2 linked regions of the Euzebya rosea genome follow. The protein of the gene in region 1 interacts with the protein of each later gene in a pairwise test. Links are inferred from orthologs where the notes say so. Each region holds a gene or a part of one and is shown in the gene's direction. Other genes may lie near its edges.

Evidence for each region. Proteins that work in one complex are often made in the same cells at the same time.
Region 2: the proteins of nth (region 1) and aceE interact in binary tests that used the Escherichia coli proteins (3 or more experiments, as listed by UniProt). The link is inferred for Euzebya rosea from one-to-one orthologs.

Annotation. Positions count from the first base shown.
Region 1 is NZ_PGDQ01000010.1:79,783-86,519, forward strand. What follows is about bases 2,376-5,255. They hold nth (endonuclease III), read left to right. Parts: upstream 2,376-3,374; coding sequence 3,375-4,136; downstream 4,137-5,255. Other genes in these bases: CUC05_RS14525 (choice-of-anchor B family protein), read left to right, coding at 2,376-3,308; CUC05_RS14535 (hypothetical protein), read right to left, coding at 4,147-4,794; CUC05_RS14540 (TrkH family potassium uptake protein), read right to left, coding at 4,791-5,255. Also shown: CUC05_RS14515 (response regulator transcription factor), read left to right, coding at 1-397; CUC05_RS14520 (sensor histidine kinase), read left to right, coding at 425-1,750; more of CUC05_RS14525, read left to right, coding at 1,893-2,375; more of CUC05_RS14540, read right to left, coding at 5,256-6,299; CUC05_RS14545 (hypothetical protein), read right to left, coding at 6,296-6,737. UniProt on the Escherichia coli protein: DNA repair enzyme that has both DNA N-glycosylase activity and AP-lyase activity. The DNA N-glycosylase activity releases various damaged pyrimidines from DNA by cleaving the N-glycosidic bond, leaving an AP (apurinic/apyrimidinic) site.
Region 2 is NZ_PGDQ01000026.1:28,179-35,347, forward strand. The notes cover bases 1,109-4,420. They hold aceE (pyruvate dehydrogenase (acetyl-transferring), homodimeric type), read left to right. Parts: upstream 1,109-1,475; coding sequence 1,476-4,220; downstream 4,221-4,420. Other genes in these bases: CUC05_RS23200 (enoyl-CoA hydratase/isomerase family protein), read left to right, coding at 1,109-1,364; CUC05_RS23210 (DNA topoisomerase IB), read left to right, coding at 4,350-4,420. Outside these bases: CUC05_RS23195 (septum formation family protein), read right to left, coding at 1-315; more of CUC05_RS23200, read left to right, coding at 534-1,108; more of CUC05_RS23210, read left to right, coding at 4,421-5,354; CUC05_RS23215 (DoxX family protein), read right to left, coding at 5,603-6,379; CUC05_RS23220 (DUF6328 family protein), read left to right, coding at 6,494-6,994; CUC05_RS23225 (NAD-dependent succinate-semialdehyde dehydrogenase), read right to left, coding at 6,997-7,169. UniProt on the Escherichia coli protein: Component of the pyruvate dehydrogenase (PDH) complex, that catalyzes the overall conversion of pyruvate to acetyl-CoA and CO(2).

The DNA of each region.
Region 1 (6,737 bases):
CGACTACGTCACCAAGCCGTTCTCGATGCGTGAGGTGGCTGCACGGGTGCGTGCCGTCCTGCGGCGCGGCGCCGACTGGGACCTGCCCGACATGGGCGCGCCGCTGGAGGTCCAGGCCGTCCGCATCGACCCCGAGCGCCACGAGGTGTCGGTCCGGGGCGAGCTGGTCGACCTGCCGCCCAAGGAGTTCGCGCTCCTCGAGCTGCTGGTCCGCAACGCCGGCCGCGTCATGACCCGCGACCTCATCATCGACCGGGTCTGGGGCGCCGACTACGTGGGGGACACCAAGACCCTCGACGTGCACATCAAGCGCATCCGCGGACGCATCGAACACGACCCGCGCAACCCCGAGCTGATCGTCACCGTCCGAGGGGTCGGGTACAAGTTCACCGACTGACCGCACGGCGCGGGGGACGATAGCGGCATGCTGCGCCGCACCCGTTACCTGCTGCCGCTGGCGATGATGCTGGCTGCCCTCGTCGGGGCGGCCGGTCGCTCGGCCATGTGGTGGGTCGTCCCGCTGCTCGGCCTGGCGGGCCTGGGGCTGGACGCCCTGCTGCTGCGGATCTCCGAGGAACGCCTCCGGGGCGTGGCCGACCAGGTGGTGAAGTTCGCCTCCGACGTCGAGCAGCCGCAGACCCTCACCGCCGAGGGCGGGCGCGAGTGGCAGCGGCTGGTCCAGGCGCTCAACGACGTGGCAACGGTGCTGCGCGACCGCTTCGAGTCCCTCCGCGACGAACGCGAACGGGTGCAGCGCGTGCTCGACGCCATCCCCGCGTCGGTGATGTTGTTCACCGACGGTGTGCTGGCCTACGCCAACCCCGCGGCCCGCGACACCTTCGCCCTCCCCGAGGACCTCGTCGACCTGACCCCGATGCGGGCCCTCGGGGTGGCCGGCCTGGCCGAGGCCGTCAGGGAGGTGCTGGAGACCGACCGGGTCGTCGACGTCTCCGTCACCCGCAACGGGCGCGAGCTGGAGGCCAACCTCAGCCGCATCGCGGTCAACGAGGTCGCGATCGTCGTGACCGACCTGACCGACATCCGCCGGGTCGAGCACATGCGCCGCGACTTCGTCGCCAACGCCTCCCACGAGCTGAAGACGCCCGTCACCGGCATGCAGGCGCTGGCGGACTCCCTGACCATGGCGATGGAGCGCGATCCGGAACGGGCCCGCACGATGGCCGAGCGGGTGCAGCTGGAGGCGACCAGGCTGGCGCAGCTGGTCCGCGACCTGCTGGACCTCACCCGCCTGGAGGAGGGCGTCGACGGCCGCGGCCAGCGGCGGGTCGACGTCACCGAGCTCGCGGAGGCCCAGGTCGAACGGGCACGGGAGACCGCCGAGGCGCGCGGGATCCGCCTGGCCTTCGACGCGACCCCCGACGTCAGCGTCATCGGCTACCCGGAGGACCTGAAGGTCATCATCGGCAACCTGGTCCTCAACGCCATCCAGTACAACCGGGACGGCGGTCGGGTCGAGGTCAAGGTCAGGCGCCGCGCGTCGGAGGTGATGGTGCGTGTCACCGACACGGGGATCGGCATCCCCGAGGCCGACCAGGACCGGGTGTTCGAGCGGTTCTACCGAGTCGACAAGGCGCGCAGCCGGGCGGCGGGTGGCACCGGCCTCGGGCTGGCGCTCGTGCGCCACGCCGTCGAGCGGCACAAGGGCAAGGTGCGCGTGTCCAGCGTGCTCGGCGAGGGATCGACGTTCACGGTCATGTTGCCCGTCGACGGCGGGACCTCCGAGGGCTGATCGTCCGTCCGCTGGGCCGATCCCGGACGGGTCGTCGGCGTCGTCGTCGAGGGGGCAGGAGTTCCCGGACCCGACGGCGAATGTCCCCACGACGACATCGACGTCGTGACGACGTCGGCCGAACCCGCCCCAAGGAACTCCCGTGTCGCGTACCAACGCCATCCTCTGCGCCCTGCTGCTGCTGGGCACCCTCGCCTTCGCCAGCCCCTTCCAGGCGATGTGGACCACCGACCAGCTGCGCGACCACGACCACAAGTCCGCCGCCATGCAGGGATCCCCGTCGGCCGTGCTGGCGGGCGTGACCGAGCCCCTCGGCGCCGCCGAGTGCACCGGTGGCGTGGCCGCGGTCACCGCCGAGATCGCCTTCTCCTGCGAGGGCGTCGACCTGCTCGCGTTCGTGCCGGTCGCGGGCCTCGGGCAGGAGTTCTACGGCGACAGCTCACCGGAGAAGCTGGAGGGCAGCGACGTGTGGGGCTGGACCTCGCCCACGACCGGCGAGGAGTACGTGCTGATGGGCAAGACCAACTCCACGGCCTTCTTCCGCATCGTCACCGACGCCGACACCGGCCTGCCGACCCTGGAGAACCTCGGTGAGCTGCCCAACCCGGCCACGGAGTTCAGCGTCTGGAAGGACATCAAGGTCCGCGGCAACCACGCCTACATCGTGGCCGAGGCATCGGCGCACGGCATGCAGGTGTTCGACCTGACCACCCTCGACGGCCTCGACGTCGACCCGACCCGCGAGCACGCCGCCCTCGCGCACTACCGCGACGCGTCCAACACCTCCCACAACATCGTCATCAACCCCGACACCGACTTCGCCTACATCGTGGGCGGCACCTCCGGGAACACCGTGAACGACGTGCTGTGCGGTCGCGGTGGCCTGCACTTCGTCGACATCTCCGATCCGGCGGTCCCGACCTCGGCTGGCTGCTCGGCGCTGGACCTGTACGTCCACGACGCCCAGTGCGTGACCTACCACGGTCCCGACACCCGGTTCACCGACCACGAGATCTGCTTCAACGCCGCCGAGGAATGGGTCTCCATCGTCGACGTCACCGACAAGGCCGCGCCCGTGCGCCTGGGCCTGTTCCCCTACACCCGGTCCAGCTACGTCCATCAGGGCTGGCTGACGGAGGACCACCGCTTCTTCCTGCTGGGCGACGAGACCGACGAGCAGACCTTCGGCTTCAACACCCGCACGATGATCTTCGACTTCGAGGACCTGACCGCCCCGCAGCTGCCGGTGGAGTACTTCGGCCCGACGACGGCCATCGACCACAACATGTACACACGCGACGGGCTGCTGTACCAGTCCAACTACGCCGCTGGCCTGCGCATCCTCGACACCGAGGGCCTCTACGACGGTGGCACCCTGGCCGAGATCGCCCACTTCGACGTGTTCCCCGACCACGACAACGCCAGCTTCGTGGGGACCTGGTCCAACTACCCCTACTTCGACGACGGGGTCGTGGCGGTCAACGCCTACGACGGCCTGTTCCTGCTGCAGGTCGACGCCGACCTGCTGGCCGCCGAGGCGTTCGTCCCCGGCGAATGAATGACGGGCGTCCCCGATGGCGGAGTGGCGGGCGTCGGGTGGGCGGGCCGGTAGGCTGCCCGGCCGATGACTGACTCCTCCGACGCCACCCCCTCCGTGCCCGCCACGGGCCGTCCGCTGGACCGCGACAGCGGCAAGACGCTGCGGGCACCCGTCATCGTCGATCGCCTGATGGCGACCTACGAGGGCGGGGTCATCGAGCTCGACCACTCCAGCCCCTTCGAGCTGCTGATCGCCACGGTCATGTCCGCGCAGTCCACGGACAAGAAGATCAACGAGATCACCAAGACGCTGTTCGTGAAGTACCGCACCCCCGAGGACTACCTGTCGGTCCCGGAGGAGGAGCTGCAGACCGACATCAAGTCCTCGGGCTTCTACCGGCAGAAGACCAAGTCGATCCGCGGGATCTGCCAGGCGCTCATCGAGGACTTCGACGGCGAGGTCCCGCTGCGGATGAAGGACCTGCTGACGTTGCCGGGGGTCGCCCGCAAGACCGCCAACGTCGTCCTCGCCGGCTCCGCACCGGAGGCCCTGCTGGAGGACCCCGATGCCGGCATCGCCGTCGACACCCACGTGACGCGGCTGTCCAAGCGGTTCGGCTTCACCCGCAACGACGACGCGGTCAGGATCGAGAAGGACCTGATGCGGCTGTTCCCCCGGGAGCTGTACGGCCCGGCCAGCCTCGTCATCATCCTGCACGGTCGACGGGTCTGCGACGCCCTGCGTCCCCGGTGCGGCAGCTGCGTGGTCGAGGACCTCTGCCCGTCCTCGCTGATCGCGGGACGCCGCGACAAGGCCAAGCAGGCGCGCGCCGTCGGCACGGACTGAGGTCGCGGGGTCAGGACGGCGTGCGCCGTCGACGCACGCCCACGACGCCCCACACCGCACCGGCAGCCAGCAGGACACTGCACGTCGCCGCCGGCAGCGCGCCCAGCGGGAGCTCGTCCACCGACCGGCCGGTCTGCAGCACCCACATCTCCTCGGCGATGACCGCCGGGCCCCCCTGGTCCTCCGCCGCGGTCGTGTGGAACACCCCGACCACCTCGACGAGGTCCCCCCAGCGGTCGGGCCCACCGAGGACGGTGGGGTCCTGCCCGTCGGGCAGCAGCACGGCGACGCCGCTGTTGGTCCCGAGGGTCTGGCCATGCACCGACAGGGGTCCGGCGGTGGCGTAGGCGTCGTCGTTGAGCTGCACCCAGCGGCGGGGCCCGCGGCCAAGCAGGTCGCCGACCGCCTCCCCCACGACGCGAACCCGGCGGCCGTCGAACCGTTCGGGGCAGCCGTGCAGCGTGCCGCTGGTCACCGGGACCGGCTCGACGATGGCGACCGGCGAGTCGCAGGTGCGGGCGGACAACGCCCCGCCGCGCAGCAGCGGCTCGCCGGGCGGCGGACGGACCGCGCCCGCCGACACCGCCAGCACCGCGGCCACGCCCACGACGGCGAGCAGGATGGCCAGGCCCTGCAGGCGGGTGGGGACGCGGGTCATCGGGTGCCCCGCACCATGGAGTGGATGTAGCCCATCAGGGCGAGGGCCGAGATGAACTCCAGCCGACCCAGGTACATCTGGGCGACGTAGGTGGCCATCAGCGGGGCCGGCATCGTCGGTGACGTGATCCCGACGCTCAACCCCACGCCAGCGGCTGCCGAGGTCGACTCGAACAACGACTCCTCCAGGGGGTAGCCGTAGAACAACCCGACGGCGGTCCCGGAGAAGTAGAGCGCGCCGAACAGCAGCAGGACCATCGTCGCGGCCCGGGCGACGTCGGGGTTGAGGACGTGGCTGCTCAGGTGGTGGTACCGGCTGACGACGACGGCATCACGGGGCAGGGCGACCTGGCGGGCGACCCGGGCCAGCTGCTTGCCGACCAGCCCCAGGCGGATGGCCTTGATGCCACCGGTGGTCGAACCGGACATCCCGCCGATGGTCATCGCGAGGATCAGCGCGCCGGGGGCGAGGACCCCCCAGGCGCTGGAGAACAGGGCACCGGGGACCGAGGCGAAGCCGGCGCCGCTGTGTGCGCTGACCATCTGGAACAGCCCTCGTCGGAGCGTGGCCACGAAGTCCTCGTGCACCAGCTCGGTCACGAGGCCGGCGAACATCATCGTCGACAACAACGTGAAGGTGACGGCCAGCACCTTGGTCTCCAGGTTGCGACGCATCTCCTTCGCGTCGCCCTGCCACAGCCGGTAGTGCAGGGCGAAGCTGAGGGCGCCCGCGACCATGAGGACGATCAGCACGCCCTCCACCGCAGCGGAGTGGTAATAGCCGACCGAGGACGACCGCGGGGCGAACCCACCGGTGTCGAACGCCGCGAAGAACAGGTTGGTGGCGTGGAAGGCCGCAGGCCAGAGGGCCATGCCGTCGCCGATGAGGGCGATCGTCAGGGCAGACCCGCCGATGGCGAAGTAGACCAGCGAGGCGCGCCAGATGAACCGGGCCGTCCGGCGGACGTTCGGCAGGATCTTGTCCTCGCGGGCCTCGCCGGCGTACATGCCGACGGCGCCACCTCCGCCGGCGAAGAACGTCAGGACCACGAGGATGATCCCCTGGCCGCCCATGAACTGCATCAGGTGGCGCCACAGGTTGAGCGAGTCGGGCAGGTGGTCGAGGTCGTTGAGGACCGACAGGCCAGCGCACGTCAGCGCCGACATCGCGTCGAAGTAGGCGTGCAGGAACGTCGGGAAGTACCCGGAGGCGTACAGCGGTAGTGCGCACACCAGCGGGGCGACCAGCCACGACAAGCCGGCGGCGACCATGCCCTCGCCCCAGGTGACGTCGTCCACGGCGGGCAGCAGCAGCTCGGCGATGCCGCTGAGCAGCAGGCCGACCGCGGCGCCGAACAGCATGACCGCCGCCGCATCGCGTTCGCCGTTGACCACCCCGAGCAGCGACGGGACGAGCATCGCGAGGGACACGACCAGCACCACGCGCGAGACCAGGCGCGCGATGGTGGCCAGGTCGCCGAGGTCGGGTCTGAGGGTGAGGGTCACCGCTCTCGCCGACGTCGCTCGATCACCACGATCGCGAGTGCTCCGGCGGCGGCGACCATGGCGACAGCCGCCCGGCCCGGCGCCTCGGGGATCTCGAAGGGTTCGCCCCGTCGGAGGATCCGCATCGTCTCCACGTGCAGGATCGCGACCTCGGCGGTCTCGGGGTCGACGCGACGGAACTCCGCGACCACCTCCAGCAGGTCGCCGCGCTGGGTGGCGCCGCCGACGTTGTCGATGCGAGCCGCCTGGTCACGGGTCAGCCTGACCCCGACGCCGGCGTTGCCGCCACGGAAGTCCCGGTGCGTCGGCAGCGGGCCGACCCCGTCGGCGTAGACGTCGTCGTTGAGCTGCACCCATGCGCCGTCGCGCCGTTCCAGCACCGCGCCGACGACCTCGCCGACGTACCGCACGCGCCGGCCGTCCCACGTGGAGGGGCAG
Region 2 (7,169 bases), on another replicon or contig:
CGACTGGTTGTACTCGATGCCCACGTAGGCCTCGAAGTCCTGCTTGCAGCGCTCGTCGGCGAACTCCTCGAGGACGCTCTGCCCGGGGAAGGCCGCGTCCGGGCCGTCGGGGTGCTGGGGCAGCGCGTAGACCTCGGCGTCGTGCGCTTCGCCGCAGTCGACGGTCTCGTAGTCGCTGATCTGGGTGCCGTCGGGCAGGTTCACGCACTCGCCGATGGTGAACTCCAGCGCGTTCTGGCTGCACGCCGACCCGAACGCGGCGAGGGCGAGGAACGCGACGATCACCATGGGTGACCGCCGGATCGGGGTAGGCATGTGCGGGCCTTTCTCTGGCTGGGGTGTCTGGCCTGGTGTCTGGGTGACCGGCGCTGCTCCGGACGCTATCGCCCGGTGGCACCGATCGTGAACTCCCACGACCGTACGCCAGACCGACGGCGGCGCAGGTGACCTTCGGGCCCGAACCACCCGACGCGACCCCCGTGGGCCGGTGAGATGCGTACGTGGCTCGCCACGTCTCGGATACGGTCTGCCGCATGGACGAGACGACCAGCGACCTGCAGCCCTACGCCGAGTTCGAGAGCCTCCGGTTCTCCCGTCCCGAGGAGGGCCTCCTCGAGATCGTCATGTCGACCCCCGGCCGCCTGAACGCGGCCGGCCACGACATGCACCGCGACCTCGCCAACGTCTGGCGGGCCATCGACCGCGACCCGGCCACGAAGGTCGCGATCATCCGCGGCGAGGGCAAGGCGTTCTCCTCCGGCGGGGACCTCGACCTCGTCACCGACATGGCCAACGACTTCGAGACCCGCGTCCGGGTGCTCAAGGAGGCCCGCGACCTGGTCTACGAGGTCATCAACTGCAGCAAGCCGATCATCTCCGCCATGCACGGCGTCGCCGTCGGGGCCGGTCTCGTCGCCGGTGTCCTGGCCGACGTGTCCATCGCCACCAGGGACTGCCGGATCATCGACGGCCACACCAAGCTCGGCGTCGCCGCGGGCGACCACGCCGCGATCATCTGGCCGCTGCTGATCGGGATGGCCAAGGCCAAGTACTACCTGCTGACCTGCCGCCCGATGAGCGGCGAGGACGCCGAGCGCATGGGCCTGATCAGCCTGGTCGTCGATGACGAGGAGGCGCTGCATGCCGAGGCCCACGACGTCGCCCGCACCCTCCGCGACGGCAGCCAGAGCGCCATCCGCTGGACCAAGTACTCCCTCAACCAGTGGCTGCGCCAGGCCGGCCCGACGTTCGACACCTCCCTCGCCCTGGAGTTCATGGGCTTCGCCGGCCCCGACGTCCACGAGGGCGTCGCCGCCATCAAGGAGAAGCGGCCGCCCCGCTTCACAGGCCCCGCCTCGGAGTGACCCCACCCCGACGACCCATTTGGCCTGTCAGGCCACAAACCGGCTGATCGAGTCGACGTCGGTGTCAACTCGACTAGTCTGTGCCCCCAGACCGGTCACATGGAGGACGACATGAGCGAGACCGCGAACCCGCAGGGCGACCCCCAGCGCATCATCACCGACGGCATGCCCACCCAGCTGCCCGACATGGATCCCGCCGAGACCCAGGAATGGGTCGACTCACTCGACGCTGTGGTCGAACACCACGGACGCGAACGCGCCAGGTACCTGATGCTGCGCTTGCTCGAGCGCTCCCGGGAGGCCGGCGTCGGCGTCCCCGCGCTGCGATCGACCGACTACATCAACACCATCCCGCCGTCGCGCGAGCCCGACTTCCCGGGTGACGAGCACATCGAGCGCCGGATCCGCGCCTACGTCCGCTGGAACGCCGCGGTCATGGTGACCCGCGCCCAGCGACCCGGCGTGGGCGTCGGCGGACACATCGCCACCTACGCCTCGGCCGCCAGCCTCTACGAGGTCGGCTTCAACCACTTCTTCCGCGGCAAGGAGCACGAGGGCGGCGGCGACCAGCTGTTCATCCAGGGCCACGGCTCGCCCGGCATCTACTCCCGCGCCTTCCTCGAGGGCCGCCTGACCACCGAGCAGCTGGACCTGTTCCGGCAGGAGTCCCAGCCCGGCGGGTTGTCCAGCTATCCCCACCCTCGGCTCATGCCCGACTTCTGGGAGTTCCCCACGGTCTCGATGGGCCTTGGGTCCCTCGGGTCGATCTACCAGGCGCGCTTCAACCGCTACCTGCACAACCGCGGCTTCTCCGACACCTCCCAGCAGCGCGTGTGGGCGTTCGTCGGTGACGGCGAGATGGACGAACCCGAGGCACAGGGGGCGCTGACCGTCGCCGCTCGCGAGGAGCTCGACAACCTCGTCTGGGTCGTCAACTGCAACCTGCAGCGCCTCGACGGCCCGGTCCGCGGCAACGGCAAGATCATCCAGGAGCTCGAGAGCCTGTTCCGCGGGGCCGGCTGGAACGTCATCAAGGTCGTCTGGGGCCGCAAGTGGGACCAGCTGCTGTCCCTCGACGTCAACGGTGCGCTGGTCGAGCGGATGAACAACACCCCCGACGGGCAGTTCCAGACCTACACCACCAAGGACGGCGACTACATCCGCGAGCACTTCTTCAACTCCCCGGAGCTGAAGCGGATCCTCGACGAGTCCGGCCTGACCGAGGCCGACCTGCCCGTCCTCGACCGTGGTGGCCACGACTACCGCAAGGTCTACGCCGCCTACAAGGCCGCGACCGAGCACACCGGCCAGCCGACCGTGATCCTCGCCAAGACCATCAAGGGCTGGACCCTCGGCCCCGACTTCGAGGCCCGCAACGCCACCCACCAGATGAAGAAGCTGACCCGCAAGGCGCTGAAGACCTTCCGGGACCGCATCGACCTCGACATCCCCGACAGCGACCTCGAGGGTGACCTGCCGCCGTACTACCACCCCGGCGAGGACTCCGAGGAGATGGCCTACATGATGGAGCGTCGAGCCGAGCTCGGCGGCCCCATCCCCACCCGGAAGGTGCAGTACCAGGGCATCGACCTGCCCGAGCACGACGCCTACGGCGAGCTGAAGAAGGGCAGCGGCAAGAGCGAGGTCGCCACGACGATGGCGTTCGTCCGGCTGCTCAAGGACCTGTTCAAGCACCCCGAGCTCGGCCCCCGCATCGTGCCGATCATCCCCGACGAGGCCCGCACGTTCGGCATGGACACGATGTTCTCCACGGAGAAGATCTACTCGCCGCACGGCCAGAACTACGAGTCGGTCGACAAGGCGATGCTGCTGTCCTACCAGGAGGCCACCGACGGCCAGATCCTGCACGAGGGCATCACCGAGGCCGGTTCGATGGCCAGCTTCGCCGCGGTGGGCTCGTCCTACGCCACCCACGGCCAGCCGATGCTGCCGATCTACATCTTCTACTCGATGTTCGGGTTCCAGCGGACGGCCGACTCGATCTGGCAGGCCGCCGACCAGCGGGCCCGTGGCTTCCTGATCGGGGCGACCGCCGGACGGACCACGCTCAACGGTGAGGGGCTGCAGCACCAGGACGGCCACTCGCCGCTGTACGCGCTGACCAACCCCGCCGTCGAGGCGTTCGACCCCTCCTTCGCCTACGAGGTGGCGACGATCACCGAGGCCGGGATCAACCGGATGTTCGGTGACGACCCCGAGGACGTCATCTTCTACGTGACGGTCTACAACGAGCCGACGGTGCAGCCGGCCATGCCGGAGGGCCTGGACGAGGAGGAGATCCTCGACGGCATCTACCGCTACGCCACCTACGACGACGAGCGCAACCACCGCGTCCAGCTGCTGTCCAGCGGCTCGGCGATGAAGGAGACCCTCCGCGCCCAGCAGATGCTGGGGGAGGAGTGGGACGTCGCCGCCGACATCTGGTCGGTCCCCGGCTGGGTGCAGCTGCACCGCGACGGCGTGGACTGCATGACGACCAACCGCGACCACCCCACGGCCGAGCCGCGGGTGCCGCTGATGACCCGCAAGCTCGAGGCGTCCCGCGGTGGTCCCTTCATCGCGGTCACCGACTACCAGAAGGCCCTTCCCGGCCTGGTCGAGCCGTTCGTCCCCGGCCGCTTCGCCATCCTCGGCACCGACGGGTTCGGCCGGTCCGACACCCGTGAGGCGCTGCGTCGGATCTTCCGCATCGACGCCGAGTCCATCGTCGTCGCGGCCCTTCACGAGCTGAGCCTCGCCGGCGAGGTCAAGGCCGAGCTGGCGGCGGAGGCCATCGAGCGCTACGGCATCGACCCGGAGCTGCGCGTCTGGGACGAGCTGCACACCCACCGGTAGGGACCAGCCCGAACCACAGGGGAGGAGTCAGGGCCCCGTGATCGGGGAACACCATTCGGCGACGCACCAGCCCGCCGCACAGGGAGTTCTCCGATCACCGCCCTCGACCCCGTTGTCTTCGCCGACCGTGTGGGCCTCACCTACGTGGCCGAGGACCTGCCCGGCATCACCCGCGTCCGCCGGGGCAAGGGCTTCAGCTTCCACGGGCCCGACGGCAGGCTGCTCGAGGGGCCCGAACGCGAACGGGTGCTGTCGCTGGCCGTGCCGCCGGCCTGGCGGGAGGTCTGGATCTGCCCGACCCCCGACGGGCACGTCCAGGCCCGCGGCCTCGACGAGGCCGAACGGCGCCAGTACCGCTACCACGACCGCTGGACCGAGGGTCGGCGCATGGCCAACTTCGACCGCCTGCGTGGCATGGGGAGCCGGCTGACGGACCTGCGTCGCGAGCTGGACGCCCTGCTGCTGGACGGGACGGACCCCGTCCGGCAGGCGACCGCGGCGATGGTCCGCTTGGTCGACAGCGGCATGGCACGCATCGGCGGACCCCGGTCGGTGCAGGAGCACGGCCACTTCGGGGTGTCGACCCTGCAGCGTGACCACGTCGACGTCCGCGACCGGCAGGTCACGCTGTCCTACCCCGGCAAGTCCGGCGTGCAGCGCGAGGTCCACGTCACCGACGAGCTGCTGGCGGAGGTGCTCGACCAGCTCGAGCTGGCCTCCGACACCCTCTTCCATGTCCACGCCGAGGGAGAGCTGCACCGACTGAGCGCCGCTGACGCCAACGCCCTGCTGGCCGAGCTGACCGCTGGCTGGATGACCTGCAAGGACTTCCGGACCTGGGGCGGCAGCGCCGTGGCCCTGGAGGCGATGGTCCTGCCGATCCTCGCGGGGGACGAGCCGGACCCCGTCGCGGCCGTCGACGCCGCCGCGGCCAAGCTGGGCAACACCCGTGCGGTCGCGCGGTCCAGCTACGTGCACCCCAGCGTCCTCGAGGCCGACCCGGAGCTGCTGGTCGACACGTGGAAGGTGTCGCGCTCCTCGACCCGGTTCGACCGACGCGAACGGGCCCTGGTCAAGCTGCTGGACGCCGTCCCGCCCCTCCTCGACCGCTGGATCGCCACGCCGGCGGACTGACGGCAGGACTCGGAACCACCGGCGTCGAAGACCCGCTCGACCGATCTCCGTCGAGCCAGGGGACCATCGTGCGGGCCGCCCTCCTCCGCCGTCACGGCGGCTGGTACGTGGTGGAGAACGCCCTGGCGTGGATCAGGGACGTGGCGAGGAACGGCAACACCGCCGGGGAGGCCGGGCGGTGCCCGACGACTCCACCGGCGGTGCGTCGTTGTTGCTCGTGGTGGCCCCGATGGGCCTGCTGGCTGCGCTCAGCCGTCGCTTCGGACGGAGTTGACCGCTGACTTCACGCCGCGGGCGGCCATGGAGACGCCGCTGCCCGCGGCCCCGGCCACGCCGGTGAGGGTCTTCCCGACGACCTTGCCGGTGGTCCGGCCGGTGGCCTTCAGGGCCCGGACGCTCCGCTTGGTGTCCTTGACGGCCTGACGGGCCGGCGCGACCGTGCGGGCGTTGATGTCGGAGACGGCCGCACGGGTCTCGGCGGCCTTGGTGTGGGCCTTGGCCCGGGCCACGTCGGCCTTGCCCTGCGCGCGGGCGCGGGCAAGCTGGCTGAGCAGCTCGGCCTCGCGGACACGCCACTCCGCCTCGTGGCCGGCACGGTCGACCAGGTGGCCGGCGCGCCAGCCCACGCCGGGCTTGCCCTGGGTGTCCATGGCGGTGATGACGAGGCCGCCGAACATCGCGGCGTTCTTGAGGAAGTGCAGGAGCTGGGCCTGGCGTTCGTCGCCCTCGGCCTCCCAGAAGCGGTGCGCGCCGATGGTGGTCGGCACGAGGCTGCCGGCGAGGGCCAGCGACGCCGGGCGCGGGAGGATGTTGAACAGCAGCAGGCCACCACCGACCACCTGGACGGCGCCGTTGGCCAGGACCATCCGCTCGGCGTCGTCGGTGGGCGGGAACGGCACGTCGTCGGGGATGGTGTCGACGGCGGCCTCGGCCGCCTGGACCTTCGACCCGGGGTTGCGGAGGGCGTCGACGCCCCCGTAGATGAAGATGCCGGCCATCATGGCTCGGGCGAGATGACGGATCATGTGTGGCTCCAGGGTGGTAGGGACTCGCTGGTGTTGGCCATTGACCTGCCCACGCGCGCGTGGGATCGAAACATCGGTGTTTGTGGTCCGGGCCGATCGGCAAGAGTTGGTCGCATGAGCGACGGTACTCCGAGGACGGCCGACGAGGTGGGCACGGACGGCTCCGTGGAGGAGCAGTTCCGGTCGTTGATGGAGGGGCTCCGCACGACGCTGCCGGGGGTGGAGGTGCTGGTCGCCTTCCTGCTGACGTTGCCCTTCCAGTCAGGCTTCACCGACCTCGACCAGTACCAGCGGGGCGCCTACCTGGTGTCCCTGGTGGCGGCGGCGTCCTCTGCGGTCCTCCTGATCGCCCCCAGCGCCCACCAGCGCGTCCGGTCGGTGGAACGCGGCGGCCGGGTGGCGCGCAAGCACGAGCAACACCTGCGCACCGCCGTGCACGTGGCGCTGGCCGGGACGGTGCTGGCGTCGGTGGCGATCGTGGCCGCCATGTACCTGGCCACGTCGATGGTAGTCAGCCGTGGCGTCGCCATCACCCTGGCCGTGGTGCTGGGGCTGCTGGCCTCGTGGACGTGGTTCGGCATCCCCGTGTTCACCTTCGACTCCGACTCCGACTGACGTCAGTCGACCCAGACCAGCTTGGTGTTGAGGAACGCCACGGCTCCCTCCTGGGACAGCTCGCGGCCGTAGCCGGAGTCCTTCACGCCGCCGAACGGCAGGCGGGGGTCGGACTTGACGAGCTGGTTGACGAACACCATGCCGGCGTCGATGCGGGCGGCGACGGCCTCGCCCC